4 regions of the Collimonas sp. GW821-FHT07E08 genome follow, and region 3 is predicted to be linked to each of the others. Evidence: predicted binding sites of a transcription regulator. Region 3 holds the regulator's gene; each other region holds the start of a gene.
The links. The regulator LexA, encoded in region 3, represses DNA repair genes until DNA is damaged. The targets are predictions, from matches to a motif close to ACTGTATNNNNATACAGT.
Positions count from the first base shown of each region.

Region 1: a site for LexA is predicted at 1,549-1,566, ahead of AC07RZ_RS20035 (VRR-NUC domain-containing protein). Genes of this name have one in related genera too.
Region 2: a site for LexA is predicted at 1,682-1,699, ahead of recA (recombinase RecA). Genes of this name have one in related genera too.
Region 4: a site for LexA is predicted at 1,556-1,573, ahead of imuA (translesion DNA synthesis-associated protein ImuA). Genes of this name have one in related genera too.

Region 1 is NZ_JBWKQR010000017.1:11,918-15,366, forward strand. Features, by position in the region: gene AC07RZ_RS20020 (GFA family protein) at 1-172, opposite strand, end outside; gene AC07RZ_RS20025 (hypothetical protein) at 441-752, shown strand; gene AC07RZ_RS20030 (hypothetical protein) at 1,009-1,305, shown strand; gene AC07RZ_RS20035 (VRR-NUC domain-containing protein) at 1,627-3,264, shown strand; gene AC07RZ_RS20040 (ATP-dependent DNA helicase) at 3,243-3,449, shown strand, end outside.
Region 2 is NZ_JBWKQR010000008.1:210,302-213,750, forward strand. Features, by position in the region: gene ggt (gamma-glutamyltransferase) at 1-1,322, opposite strand, end outside; gene recA (recombinase RecA) at 1,760-2,869, shown strand; gene recX (recombination regulator RecX) at 3,000-3,449, shown strand, end outside.
Region 3 is NZ_JBWKQR010000003.1:283,878-287,326, forward strand. Features, by position in the region: gene AC07RZ_RS05750 (inositol monophosphatase family protein) at 1-319, opposite strand, end outside; gene AC07RZ_RS05755 (RNA methyltransferase) at 472-1,248, shown strand; gene lexA (transcriptional repressor LexA) at 1,249-1,899, opposite strand; gene rpsF (30S ribosomal protein S6) at 2,215-2,583, shown strand; gene priB (primosomal replication protein N) at 2,633-2,995, shown strand; gene rpsR (30S ribosomal protein S18) at 2,982-3,266, shown strand; gene rplI (50S ribosomal protein L9) at 3,293-3,449, shown strand, end outside.
Region 4 is NZ_JBWKQR010000003.1:116,494-119,942, forward strand. Features, by position in the region: gene AC07RZ_RS05015 (Y-family DNA polymerase) at 1-814, opposite strand, end outside; gene imuA (translesion DNA synthesis-associated protein ImuA) at 747-1,520, opposite strand; gene AC07RZ_RS05025 (amino acid ABC transporter permease) at 1,649-2,356, opposite strand; gene AC07RZ_RS05030 (amino acid ABC transporter permease) at 2,359-3,111, opposite strand; gene AC07RZ_RS05035 (ABC transporter substrate-binding protein) at 3,195-3,449, opposite strand, start outside.

The DNA.
Region 1 (3,449 bases), on a different contig from region 3:
CCCGGCCTTGCACTTTCAGGGTGCTGGCGTCGCCGCCGATGTTGACGGCATACCCGCCGCCGCCCTGGGTCTTGCGGCAAATCGAACAATAGCAGCGCTGGTAAGGGTAGGGCGTGTCGCTTTCCAGGCTGAAGCGGACTGCGCCGCAATGGCAGGATCCCTTGAGCTTCATGGTTCTCTCCTCGTTGTCGCTGCCGCCAGTATCGCCGATCCCGGCATCCAGGATGTGTTAAGCACCGAACATACAGGGCAGCTGTTGAAGCGCATCATGCTTCCTTCTTTCATCCCCCTCATCGCAGATCTCGCCGCCCGAGCGGCTGCTGGCGCCGGCCTCGCCGGCCGGACAGTAGCCTGGACTCGAGCGCGTGAACGTCGATGGCGGTATAGTTAAACGAACTTAAGTTAACCCGACTCAAGGCTGACGGATCAAGGAAATTGTCATGGCGCTGGACCGTACTTACATGATTGAAACAACGAATGCGTTGTTTACGCTAGTCATCACCGAAGCCGGCGATGGCGGCTCTTATAAGGCGACGTATGTCGGGACCCGGCAAAAAGTCGAGCTGCCCTGGGTGGATAATCCCGGGCTGGGGCAGAAAGACCTTGACGGCGAAGCGACAGACGTCGATTTTGACGCGCTCATCGCGACTTGCCACCGCCAGATCGCGGAACGCGGGGGCGAGATACTCGGCATCCAGGATATTTCCGTCATCGACGAACGCCCCCGCAGAGACTGGGGAGCCAGCCGTTGACAATCCGGCCGCCGTCCGAAAACAGTATTACCTTCCATCAGCAATGATTATTTGACAGCAGCCGGCGCCGGCAGGCGTGGCCCTGCCCGCAAAAAAACTTGCGGAATCGCTCCTGATGGAGAATTATTTAAGCTCCGATCCGTCTCACTCCCAATGACACTGTCAAGGCCTGGCGCAGCAGTACCGGGCCGGTCGGCGCACGCCGCCGTTTTGCGAGGGCAGTCCATTCATCGCCTGGATAGACAAGGAGATTTTCATGAGGCCAGTCAGTACCTACATCATTGAAACCGACAATGCGCTTTTCACGCTGGTGGTCACGGAAACGGATGAAGGCGGTCCATACAGCGCCTCGTATATCGGGACCAGCCCGAAATTTGAACAGACCGAGATCGACGATGACGATGGCGGCCCGGCACAGGAGGACCTGGAGGGTGAAATGGAGGACGCGGATTTCGATGCGCTGCTGGCAGCCTGTCACCGCGAGATCGTCGAGCGCGGCGGCGAGATCGTCAGCATCGAAGATATATCTGACGACGATGATGACGACCGCTAGCATTTCACGCGGGAACATCGAATTTGCGGCGAAGCGCGGCTTCCCCCTGGGGGGCGACTCAAACTTGTGCGCACACGTCATTCCCGCGAACGCGGGAATCCATTTTGCGATGCGTGCCAAGTCATTAACTTGGATTCCCGCGTTCGCGGGAATGACGGTTTTTAGAGGACGCACAAGTTTGGATCGCGGCTTCCGCCTGGCCGAAGGCGGCAATTCTTCAGGGTTGATATATACTGCAGTGTAACTGTATATCCATACAGTCAATCATCTTCAATTTTGCCTGGCGCTCTTCGCAATGCGCAGAGCTGCGGCGCCCGCAACATGATCAGAGTGCTGGAAAACCGTTTTTATTATCTCGACAATTTCCTTGCCGTGGTGGCATCGGTGCGCGCCCGCTATCGGCATCTGCTGGATGGCGAGGAGCAGGCTTTCGCCGATGGTTTCGAAGCATTGCCGCTGGCCTCGCGCGCACTGCTGGTGCGGATGGTGATGCGCAAGGGCGAGCTGTTTCGCCTGGGCCGGCTGCGTTACGACGAAATCGGCTGCCCGCGCAGCGCCGCAGTGCCCCTGGTCGCCGCCGGCTGGCTGGACGGAGAGCCGGCCATCGATATCGGACAACTGTGCGGCCTGCTGACGAAAACCGAGCTCGCGGAAGTATTCCCGTTGCTGCCGCGCAGTGCGCGCAAGGCAGGGCAGCTGGAAATCCTGCGCGGCGAACATGGCGACACGGTGCGCACGCTCGCCGGCTGGGGCATCGATGAGCAGCTGTTGCAGTTGCGCATCGCACCTTTGTGCGACCGGCTGCGGCTGATGTTCTTCGGCAACCTGCGCCAGGACTGGTCGGAGTTCGTGCTGTCGGAACTGGGGATTTTCAGGTACGAACAGGTCGATTTGTCGCTTGCGCAAGGTTTCAGCAGCAGGCAAGACATCGACGATTACCTGCACCTGCACGCCTGCCGCGAACGGTTCCGTAACGGCGAAGCGCCGGCAGCCGTACTGGCTGACGTTCCCGAGGTGCCTTATCCGAACGACTGGCTGGAACAGCGCCGCAGCAAGCTGCTGTTCCAGGTCGCCCAGCACTACGAACGCAGCGCAGAACTGCCGGCCGCGCTACGGCTTTATGCTGAATGTGCTTGGCCGGGGGCGCGCCTGCGTGCGATCCGGGTGCTGGAACGCTGCGGCCAGCCCGATGCGGCTTTCGCACTGGCGCAGCAGGCCGAGCGGCAGCCGGAAAGCGAAGCTGAAAAACAGCAGCTGCTGCGCGTCATGCCGCGTTTGCGGCGGCAGCTGGGCCACGGCAAGATGCCGCAGGCCGCTGCCGCGGCTATCGTCCGCCAGGATATGGCGTTGCCGCGGGCCGAGCCCGGCATCCCGGTCGAAACCGTGCTTGCCAGCCATCTGTCGCGCCCCGATGCGCCCGTCGTCTACGTCGAAAACACGCTGATCAATTCACTGTTCGGCCTGCTGTTCTGGGATGCCATCTTTGCACCGCTGCCGGGCGCGTTCTTCCATCCGTTCCAGAGCGGCCCCGCGGACCTGCACAGCGCCGATTTCCAGCAACGCCGTGCTGCGCTGTTCGAGGCCGGTTTCGCCCTGTTCGACAGCGGCGGCTATAAGCAGGCTATCAGGCGCAATTTCCACGCCAAGGCCGGCATCCAGTCGCCGTTCGTGTTCTGGGATGCCATCGACGAAGCGCTGCTGGCAATGGCGCTGGATTGCCTGCCGCCGTTGCACCTGCGGAAATGTTTCGAGCGCATCCTGCAGGACATCAAGACCAACCGTTCCGGCTTGCCGGACCTGATCCAGTTCTGGCCGGCGGAAAAACGCTGCCAGATGATCGAAGTCAAAGGGCCGGGCGACCGCCTGCAAGACAACCAGATCCGCTGGCTGCACTATTTTGCCGAACACGGCATCCCGGTCGCCGTCTGTTACGTGCAATGGGCCGGGGAGTGCGCGTGAACCAGGCCGCATACGTAATCGCCGTCCGCGCCCTGTGCGAGTTCACGGCCAAGCAGGGCGACCTTGACCTGCGCTTCACGCCGGCGCCGACCGCGCTGGAAGGCATCGCCGGCCACGCCGCGGTGGCGTCGCGCCGCGATGCCGCCTATGAAAAGGAAGTCAGCCTGAGCGGCCGCTACGGGCCG
Region 2 (3,449 bases), on a different contig from region 3:
AGCGGACGCTTGCCCGGCGCGATCGAGTTGGTGGCGCCTTGCACCAGGCCGAACAGGTTTTGCACGCCGGCCTTGACGGTGAAATCGTCCATTTCATCGTTGAGGAAGAAGCCGGTGCCCGGCGCGATCACCACGGCGCCGAAGCGGCCGTTGATGGTGTAGGTGGTGGACACCGCATTGCCGTCCTTGTCGACGATCGAATAGTGCGTGGTTTCAGGTTTTTCATGCGGCGCCATGCCCGGCTGTACTTCCACCGATGGCGTGGCTTTGTCGGCCGCGATTTTCGCGCGGATGGATGCCGCATATTCCTTGCTCAGCAAACGGTCGAGCGGATTCTTGACGAAGGCCGGGTCGCCGAGGAAGGTATTGCGGTCCATGTAGGAATGGCGCATTGCTTCGGTCATGTAGTGCACCGCCGAGGCCGAATGGAAACCGAGCGCCTTCATGTCGTAACCCTCGAGAATGTTGAGGATCTGGCACATGGTGGCGCCGCCCGAGCTGGGCGGCGGCGCGGAGACGAACACGTAGCCGCGGTAAGTGCACGACAGCGGCGCGCTTTCGCTGATCTTGTAGCTGGCAAAGTCGGCCGCGGTGATGATACCGCCGCCAGCCTTGGATGCACGTTCCACCGCGGCCGGGATCGCGCCTTTATAGAAAGCGTCGGGGCCGTTGCGCGAGATCGCTTCCAGCGTCTTGGCCAGGTCCTTTTGCACCAGGCGGTCGCCCGGCTGCAACGGCGTGCCGTCGCGGCGCAGGAACAGGCGCGCTGCTTCCGGGTCTTTCTTGAACTGGGCGATGGTGGTATCGAGGATGTCGGTGTCGCCGCGGTTCAGGATATAACCGTCGCGCGCCAGCTTGATCGCCGGCTGCATCACCTGGGCGCGGGTCAGCTTGCCGTATTGGCGCTGCGCGGTGTCGAGGCCGAGCACGGTGCCCGGCACGCCTGCCGCCAGGTAGCCGAACAGGCTGGCGTTGGTGATCGCCTTGCCGTTGGCGTCCAGGTACATGTTGGCGCTGGCCGCGGCCGGCGCGGTTTCACGGAAGTTGATGAAGGTGTCGCGGCCGTCGGCCAGGTGGATGGTCATGAAGCCGCCGCCGCCGATATTGCCGCAGCAAGGGTTGACCACCGCTTGCGCATAACCGACCGCTACCGCCGCATCGATCGCATTGCCGCCCATCTTCAGGATATCGACGCCGACCTGTGAAGCCAGGTGCTGGGACGTCACCACCATGCCGTTCTTCGCTTCGACCGCAGGCGCGGAGGCTGCCTGCGCCGAGCCTAGCAGGCCCAGCAGCAGCGCCGAGGCCGCCAACGGTTTCATCCAATATGTAATACGCATACCTTCTCCCTATTATTAGTGGGCAAACCGCTTGCCCTTACCTCGAAATATGATGCATGGTCCGGCGGCGGAGCGGCTGCCGGCACGGAAATGTGCGTCACGATTATTGCATCCTCTTGCGCATCCGGCATGCTTTTTACTTTTCCGGATGACGATATGCGCAATAAGCATAAAATGCGCCCGATGCATCCGGGCCGCCACAACAAAGTTTGCGATAAGTTCGCACCTAAAGCGTGATTCCAGCCGGTGAATTTTGGGCGGTTTGCATCCCTGGCGGCGATATCTGCACATACAATATGCACCAGGTTTTCAAAAAACATGCGACAGTGCTTGCATAAATCACTGTTTTTTTATACAGTACTACCTGGAGTTTCAGATCAGGTCCCGAATTACTCACCATTTTTGCCGAAAGAACAACCATGGACGATAAAAAATCCGCACCCAATCCGGATAAAAGCAAGGCCCTTGCCGCGGCCTTGGCGCAGATCGAGAAACAGTTCGGCAAGGGTTCGGTCATGCGCATGGAAGACGGCGCCGTGGTCGAAGAAGTGCAGGTTGTCTCGACCGGTTCGCTCGGCCTGGATATCGCGCTGGGCGTCGGCGGTTTGCCGCGCGGCCGGGTGGTCGAGATCTACGGCCCGGAATCGTCCGGTAAAACCACACTGACGCTGCAGACCATCGCCGAAATGCAAAAGCTGGGCGGCACCTGCGCGTTCATCGATGCGGAACATGCGCTGGACGTCGGCTATGCGCAGAAGCTGGGCATCAACCTGTCCGAACTGCTGATCTCGCAGCCGGACACCGGCGAACAGGCGCTGGAAATCACCGATGCGCTGGTGCGCTCGGGCGGCGTCGACCTGATCGTGGTCGACTCGGTGGCTGCACTGACGCCGCGCGCCGAAATCGAAGGCGACATGGGCGATTCCCTGCCCGGCCTGCAGGCGCGCCTGATGTCGCAAGCGCTGCGCAAGCTGACCGGCAGCATCAACCGCACCAACACGCTGGTGATCTTCATCAACCAGATCCGCATGAAGATCGGCGTCATGTTCGGCAATCCGGAAACCACCACCGGCGGCAACGCCCTGAAATTCTACGCTTCGGTGCGCCTGGACATCCGCCGCACCGGCTCGATCAAGTCGGGCGATGAAGTGATCGGCAACGAAACCAAGGTCAAGGTCGTCAAGAACAAGATCGCGCCGCCGTTCAAGGAAGCGCATTTCGATATCCTGTATGGCGAAGGCACATCGCGCGAAGGTGAAATCCTCGATCTCGGCTCCGACGCCAAGATCGTCGAGAAGTCGGGCGCCTGGTACAGCTACAACGGCGAACGCATCGGCCAAGGCAAGGACAATGCCCGCACCTACCTGAAAGAACGGCCAGAGCTGGCGCGTGAGATCGAGAACAAGGTGCGCGCTTCACTGGGCGTGCCGCTGCTGGGCGAGATCAAGTCTGACAGCAGCGACAAGGCGGCCGAAAAAGCCGCAGCCAAGGCAAGCAAGGCTGCCGCCAAGGCAGAAGAGCCGGTCTGATAGCCATCGCTGTATAGCGATATAAGCCGGCCCGGTTCGGCAAACGCCTTTCATACATATCCGTCAAACGGATTGTTGAAGGGCGTTTTTGTTTCAGACATGCATTTGGTTTGGATTACAGGAAGCTGCCATGGCAAAACTGCAGATCAGCCTCAAGGCCAGGGCGCTGCGCTATCTGTCGGCGCGCGAACACAGCCGCCTGGAGCTGGCGCGCAAGCTGGCGCGTTATGCACAGGAAGGCGACGATATCGAAGCTTTGCTGGATACGTTGGAAGCCGCAAAACTGCTGTCGCAGGCGCGTTTTTCCGAATCGCTGATCCACCGCCGCGCCCATCGTTTCGGCAACAGCCGCATCCTTTCGGAGCTGCAAAGCCACGGCATCGATGCCGAAGCGCTGGTGGACATCAAGGCCGGCCTGGCCAGCGGCGAAGTCGCCCGCGCGCGTGAAGTCTGGCGCAAGAAATTCAACCAGCCGGCGGCCGATGCCGCCGAGCGCGCCAAGCAAATGCGGTTCTTGCTGCAACGCGGATTTTCTCATCGCGCAATCCAGGCCGCGGTGAAGGGCGGCGATGACGATGAG
Region 3 (3,449 bases):
GCGCGATCGAGACGCAGTATTGCGGGAAACCGTGGATGAAATTGGTGGTGCCGTCGAGCGGATCGATGATCCAGACGTTTTCATTATCGTCATGCAGGTTGGCGGAGGCGCCAGATTCCTCGGCCAGGATGGCGTGGTCCGGGTAGGCATTCTTCAGTACATCAATGATCGCCGCTTCCGCAGCCTGGTCGACTTCGGTGACAAAGTCGTTATGCTGCTTTTTGGTGACTTTCAGCAAATCGAGGTCGAAAGAGGCGCGCGAGATAACCTTGGCGCCATTGCGGGCGGCCTTGATGGCCGTATTGAGCATTGGATGCATGATAGTGTTCCGTTAAAATGGCGGCACTGTGCCAACCGGGAACAGAACCACCTATATGATGAATAATAATGAACGATGCGGATGTTTCAGTGAATATTTCGAAAAATAAGCAACTTTTAGTCGAAGAAATCCGCGTAATGGCGCTATTTTAAATGAACCCGGCAAAAATCAACACGTCTCTTTTCAATCGGCTGCGCTTTGTGCTGGTCGAAACCAGCAGTCCCGGCAATGTCGGTGCTGCTGCACGCGCTATCAAAACCATGGGGTTTTCCGAGCTGGTCCTGGTCAACCCGCGTTTCCCCGACGTGTTGCAGCGTGAGGAAGCGGTCGCGTTTGCCAGCGGCGCGCAGGATGTCCTGGCGGCGGCGCGGATTGTCGACAGCCTGGAGCAGGCCCTGGAAGGCTGCAACTTCGCTGCCGCCCTGAGTGCCCGCTTGCGAGAATTTTCCCCGCCCTTGATGGCGCCGCGCGCCTTGGCGGCACAGCTGGCCGGCGATGCCAGCCTGAATGCGGCCGTCATCTTCGGCAGCGAACGTTACGGGCTGCCTAACGAGATTGTCGAAAAATGCAATGTGTTGCTGAATATCCCGGCCAATCCCGAGTATTCATCGCTGAACCTGGCGCAGGCAGTGCAGGTGCTGGCGTATGAATGCCGGGTTGCAGCCAGTGAAGATGTGTCGCCGGCAAGCAGCGGAGAGATCGGTTTCCAGGGCAACGCCGCCAGCCTGACCGACATCGACGGCATGTTCGCCCATCTTGAACAAGCCTTGATAGAGATCGAATTCCTTGATCCGGCCAGCCCGAAAAAGCTGATGCCGCGCTTGAAGCGGCTGTTCTCGCGCACCCAGCTGGAAACCGAGGAGGTCAATATTTTGCGCGGCATCGCCAGCCAGATACTGACCAAACGGCGTCGCCTTGATCGTTCCTGATTAATTCCAGCTGCGCAATAGTCCGACCGCCAGGCCCTCCAGGGCGAAATCCTCTTGGCTGGATGTCACGATGATCGGCTCGAAATCAGGATTTTCCGGCAGCAGCTGGATAGTGGAGCCGGTTTTCTGGTAACGCTTGACGGTGACGTCGTCGCCCAGGCGGGCCACCACGATCTGGCCATTCCTGGCGCTGTCGGCTTTCTTGACCGCGAGCAGGTCGCCGTCCAGGATGCCGGCGTCGCGCATCGACATCCCGCGCACCTTCAGCAGGTAATCCGGTTTGGCGCTGAACAGGGCAGGGTCGACGTTGTAGCTGGCCTGGATATGTTCTTGCGCCAGGATCGGCGAGCCCGCCGCGACCCGTCCGACCAGCGGCAGGCTGAGCTGCATCAGGGCCGGGTGCGGCAAGGCCAGCTGCGTGCCCTGGCTGCGGCTGGCGCTTTCGGTCAGCCGGATTCCGCGCGAGGTGCCGGCCGAGATCACGATGGCGCCCTTGCGCGCCAGCGCCTGCAGATGTTCTTCTGCCGCATTGGCTGAGCGGAAGCCGAGTTCCGTTGCTATTTCGGCGCGCGTCGGCGGGAAGCCGGTGTTTTCGATGGCGTCCTTGATCAGATCGAGGATTTGCTGCTGACGTGCGGTCAATTTGATCATGGCGTATTTTGGTGTAAAAAAATGGTGTGGGAGTGCTTGGAAAAGCGGTAAAAAAACAGTAAAGGCAGCGCTGGCGCGCCCAACCTATGCTGTGCATAACAACAGTCTGTATTTTTGTACAGTATTTGTGCAAATGCAAGACAATTTGATGCGATTTGACCACTCTTTAGCTATTTACTTACATCCCGGCCAGGGCCAGGGTCTGAAATCATTGAGTTTTGTTGCAATTGCTAGTACTATTGCTGGTTTTCCTCTTCCCACACTCGTCTTGACGCCGAGGTGGGCGATTTTTCAATCCGTCCAAAAGGAGCTTACATGCGTCATTATGAAATCGTATTTATCGTCCATCCAGATCAAAGCGAGCAAGTGCCTGCGATGATCGAGCGCTACAAAGGCATCGTCACTACACGTGGCGGCACTGTGCATCGCGTGGAAGACTGGGGCCGCCGCCAACTGGCATACCTGATCCAGAAACTGGCTAAAGCACATTACGTCTGCCTCAACATCGAGTGCGACAGCGAAACCCTGGCTGAAATCGAAACCGGCTTCAAGTTCAATGATGCAGTGCTGCGTCATCTGACCGTCAAGCTGAAGAAGGCCGAAACCGGTCCTTCGCCAATGATGAAGGCTGTGCAGAAGGAAGATGCTGCCAAGAGCCATCGCACCGAAGCGCCGGCAGCCTGATATCAGCCGCCTACCAGCATTCATTACGTAGCCGACGAGTTCATCAGGAGTGGATCAACCCAATAATGTGTTTCAACTGGTTGCCGTAGTCGCCGAACGTGAAGTCATACGTTATACACCGGCAGGCATCCCGATCGTATCTGCGATATTGCAGCACCGCTCGGAACCGATTGAAGCAGGCATCAAGCGCTTGATCGAATTCGAAATTGCCGCGCTAGCCGTCGGCGAGATTTCGGGAAGGTTCAGCAAGGCGCAATTGGGCGAGACATTCTGGTTTACGGGATTCATGGCACGCAAGAGCCGCAACGGTAGAAGCCTGGTATTTCACATCACGGATTTCGCTGCAACCGAAATTGCAGATGAATCAATTAGTCAAAATTTAGATACAGGAGCCAAAAATGGCATTCGGTAAAAAGTTCGATAAAAGCAAACTGAAAAACAAGCGTCAACAACAAAACCCGCTGTTCAAGCGCAAGAAATTCTGCCGTTTCACCGCTGCACACGTTGCCAGCGTTGACTACAAAGATATCGACACGCTGAAGGATTTTGTTCAGGAAAACGGCAAGATCATGCCAGCACGTCTGACCGGCACCAAGGCAATCTACCAACGTCAAGTGGACACCGCGATCAAGCGCGCGCGTTTCCTGGCGCTGCTGCCGTACACCGATCTGCACAACGCTTAATTGACGACTTGAAATAGGAGAAAAACATGCAAGTCATTCTGTTGGAAAAAGTCGTTAATCTCGGCAATCTGGGTGAAGTTGTTCGCGTCAAGGACGGTTACGCACGTAACTTCCTGATTCCGCAACGTATGGCACGTCGTGCTACAACTACTGCCATCGCTGAATTCGAAGCGAAGCGCGCCG
Region 4 (3,449 bases), 170 kb from region 3:
CCAGCTGCTGCGCTACCAGCCAGCCGATCATTTGCAAGACCAGGCGGCGCGCCGCAAACAGTACCGCCTCGGCATGTTCGATGCGGTCCGGCAGCTCCAGCCAGGCGCTGAATGCCTGCGGCGGCTGCACCCATTCGAAAATTTCGGGTGCGCTGCCGTAGGCGCGGTCCAGGGTGTCCAGGATGTGCTTGTCGCTGCGCCGCTGCAGCCCGGCGCGCGGCAGCTTGCGCAAGTCGGCCAGGGTCTGGCAGCCGATGCCGGCCAGCCATTCCTGGTGGGCGCGCGCCGCCGGCAGGATCGCGAACGGCAATCGATCCAGCCGCCGCTGCAGGCTGGCCAGGCGCAGGCTGCGGCGTTGCATGCGGCGGCGATGGCGGGCCAGCAGCCACGCGCCCTGGGCGGTTGGCGCCATGCTGATGTGCGGCGTGAAACCCAGCGCCTGGATGCTGTCGCGGATGCGGCGGCACAGCGCCAGCCGGCCGCCGAAAGCGCTCAGGCTGGCGCTGATGTCGAGCAGCAGCGAATCTTCCTCGGCATGCGCTACTTCCGGCGTGTATTGCAGCAGGGCCAGCGCGATATCGTCGCGCGCGCCTTGTTCGCGCGCCGCATCGCGCTCGCATAACAAAGCCTGCGGCGCCAGCGCCAGCACGCCGCCGCGGCGCATGCCCGGGCGCACGCCGCTGGCCGCCGCGGCGGGCGTCATGGCCAGCACCTGGTCATGTTCCAGCACCGCCAGCATGCAGGGCTCAGACCAGCGCGGGCGCAATGTTTCCAGCGCCAGCAGCGGCAGGTGTATGCCTATCCAGAGTGTCATGGTCGGGTACGGCAAAAGAAGGTGGCGGAACGGCTGGAGCGGTGGCCGGGGCCACGGTTGCCGCCAGCGGCAGGTAAAACGCTTGTTCGTGTTGCGGCCCCTTGCGTTTGAGCAGCTGGATTTCGACCCCGTTGCGCGCCGGCCGCAATGTCAGCCGCAAAGGCGAGGGCGAGGATTCGTGGGCGGCGCTCAGCGGCCGCAGCAGCCACAGCAGGGTGTCGCTGGCCTGGGCCGCCAGGTGCAGGCGGCGCAAAGCCTCGCCCCGGACATGGGATTGCCATAGCAGCAGCGCGCCGCAGCTGCCGTTGCGCAATACCTGTTCCGCCGACCACAGCGCATCGGCGCTGCGCGCCGCCTTGATCCACAGCAGCTGTCCGCTGGCCAGGCCGGCGCCGTCCCAGGCCGCGATCTGCGGCAGATGCGGCGGCTGCAGCAAGACGATCCGGCGCTGGCTGGCGATGCGCATCAGCGCCGGCTGCAGCAGGCGCATTTCGCCGCAGCCGGCCTGTTGCAGCAGCAGCTCTATCAATGCCGAATGCGGCCAGCCGCCGTTCGGCAATTCACGGTCGAGGGATGGATGGCCGGAGGCGGTGACCACGCCCTGGTAGGAACCCATCTGGTCTGCGCGCCACAAGGCATGCGGCAAGGCTGCCACGACCGATTGGGCGGCGGCGGAAATGCTGGATGTACCGGTGGATATGAACATGGCAAGCTTTAAGACAAGACTGAGATTTATATTATACTGTATGTATATACAGTATAAATTCAATCCTGCTTTAGTCAATACGGTTATCTATCTGGCTTGCCAAATCAGTCAATAAGTTGGCAGTTGGATCAGCGCGCCTGATCCAACTGCCAGTTTTGGGCGGAACCGAAATGCGCCGCCACCCGGCCCGCAAGCAAGCCCAGTCCCGAACACAGCACAAAATAGATCAAGCCGATGAACATGAAGATCTCGGCCGGATAAATCATCACCCGGCTGTTGACCTGCGCCGCCACGAACGATAGTTCGCCGACGCCGACGATATAGGCCAGTGAACTGTCCTTGACCAGGGTTACCCATTGGTTGACGAAGGACGGCAGCATCATCTGCAGCGCCTGCGGCAGCACGATGTGGCGCAGCACCGCCATGCGCGTCATGCCCAGCGACAGGCCGGCATCCCATTGCCCGGCCTTGACGCCGCCGATGCCGGCATGCACCGAATGCGCCAGGTAGGCGCCGCCGATCAGCGCCAGGGCGCACATCACCGACAGCACGCCCGGCACGTTGATATGGAAAACAATCGGCAGCAGGAAGTAAGTCCAGAAGATCAGCATCAGCACCGGGATCGCCCGGAAGAAGCCGAGCACCATGGTCAGCAGCAGCTGCGGCCAGCCGCGCGCCAGCGACAAGGCGACGCCCAGCGCCAGCCCCAGCAATGCCGAGACCAGCGCCGAACCGACGCTGAGCAGCACGGTCAAGGCCGCGCCGCCCAGCGGGCCGTCGGGATAAGCGCCCCAGAGCAGGTAAGGCAGGTTGTCCGTCAATACGCTGAGCTGCATGCTCATCGCTGCGTACCGCCGGCAAGTCTTTGCCGGCGCTGGAGCAGCTGGCCGGCGGTTTCGATCAGCGCGATGGCGGCGATGTAAAACAAGGTCGCCACGCCAAAAGCCTGGAAGGTCTTGAAGGTTTGCGCTTCCACCTGGCGCGAAGTGTAAGACAGTTCAGCCAGGCCGATGGCCATGGTCAACGACGTGTTCTTGACGATGTTCATGTACTGGCCAAGTAAGGGCGGCAGCGCGATGCGTATTGCTTGCGGCAGGATCACGTAACGCAATCCCTGCCAGCGGTTCAAGCCAAGGGCGGCGGCCGCCAGCCGCTGTGCTTCGGCAACGCCGCGCATGCCGGCGCGGATTTCCTCGCTGACATAGGCAGCGGAATACAGGCTCAGGCCGAAGATTGCGCACAGCAGTTCGAACGATGGCCATGTCAGTGTCAGGTACGGTCCCAGCGCCACGCTGTGCACCGCATTGAGCCATTCCACCGAACCATCCGGCAGCAGGCTGGAGACGCCGAAATACCAGAAGAACAGCTGCACCAGCAGCGGCGTATTGCGGAAGACGGAAAGGAAGCCGCCGGCAGGCAGCAACAACCAGGGTTGCCGGCTCGAGCGTGCGGCTGCGACGACGACGCCCAGCAAGGTGGAAAGCACGGCAACCACGGCCGACAGCTGCAGCGTCATCCACAGGCCGTCGACCAGCCAGCCGAGATATTTGGGGGCCAGCATTTGCCCCAGGGCAGCTTGGAACTCAGTCATTTTCTACTTTGCGGCTACTCAACAAAAAAACACCGGCAGGCCCGAAGGCTTGCCGGTGCAAGACAGATGCACTCAGAAGTCGGTCAGTTCTGGCTCAGCCTGGTGTCGCCGATCTTGAACAGGCGCGGCAGCGGCGATTTGCTGCCGGGGCCGAACCATTTGTCGTAGATCTTGAGGGCGGTGCCGTTCTTTTCAAATTCGCGCAGGGTGTCGTTGAGCGTATTGACCAGGCGGGTCTCGCCCTTGGGCACGCCGACGCCTTCGTATTCCTCGGAAATGGCAAATGCCGGGATTTCATATTTTTCCTTGTCCGGGATATTCGCCAGCAGCGCGATCAG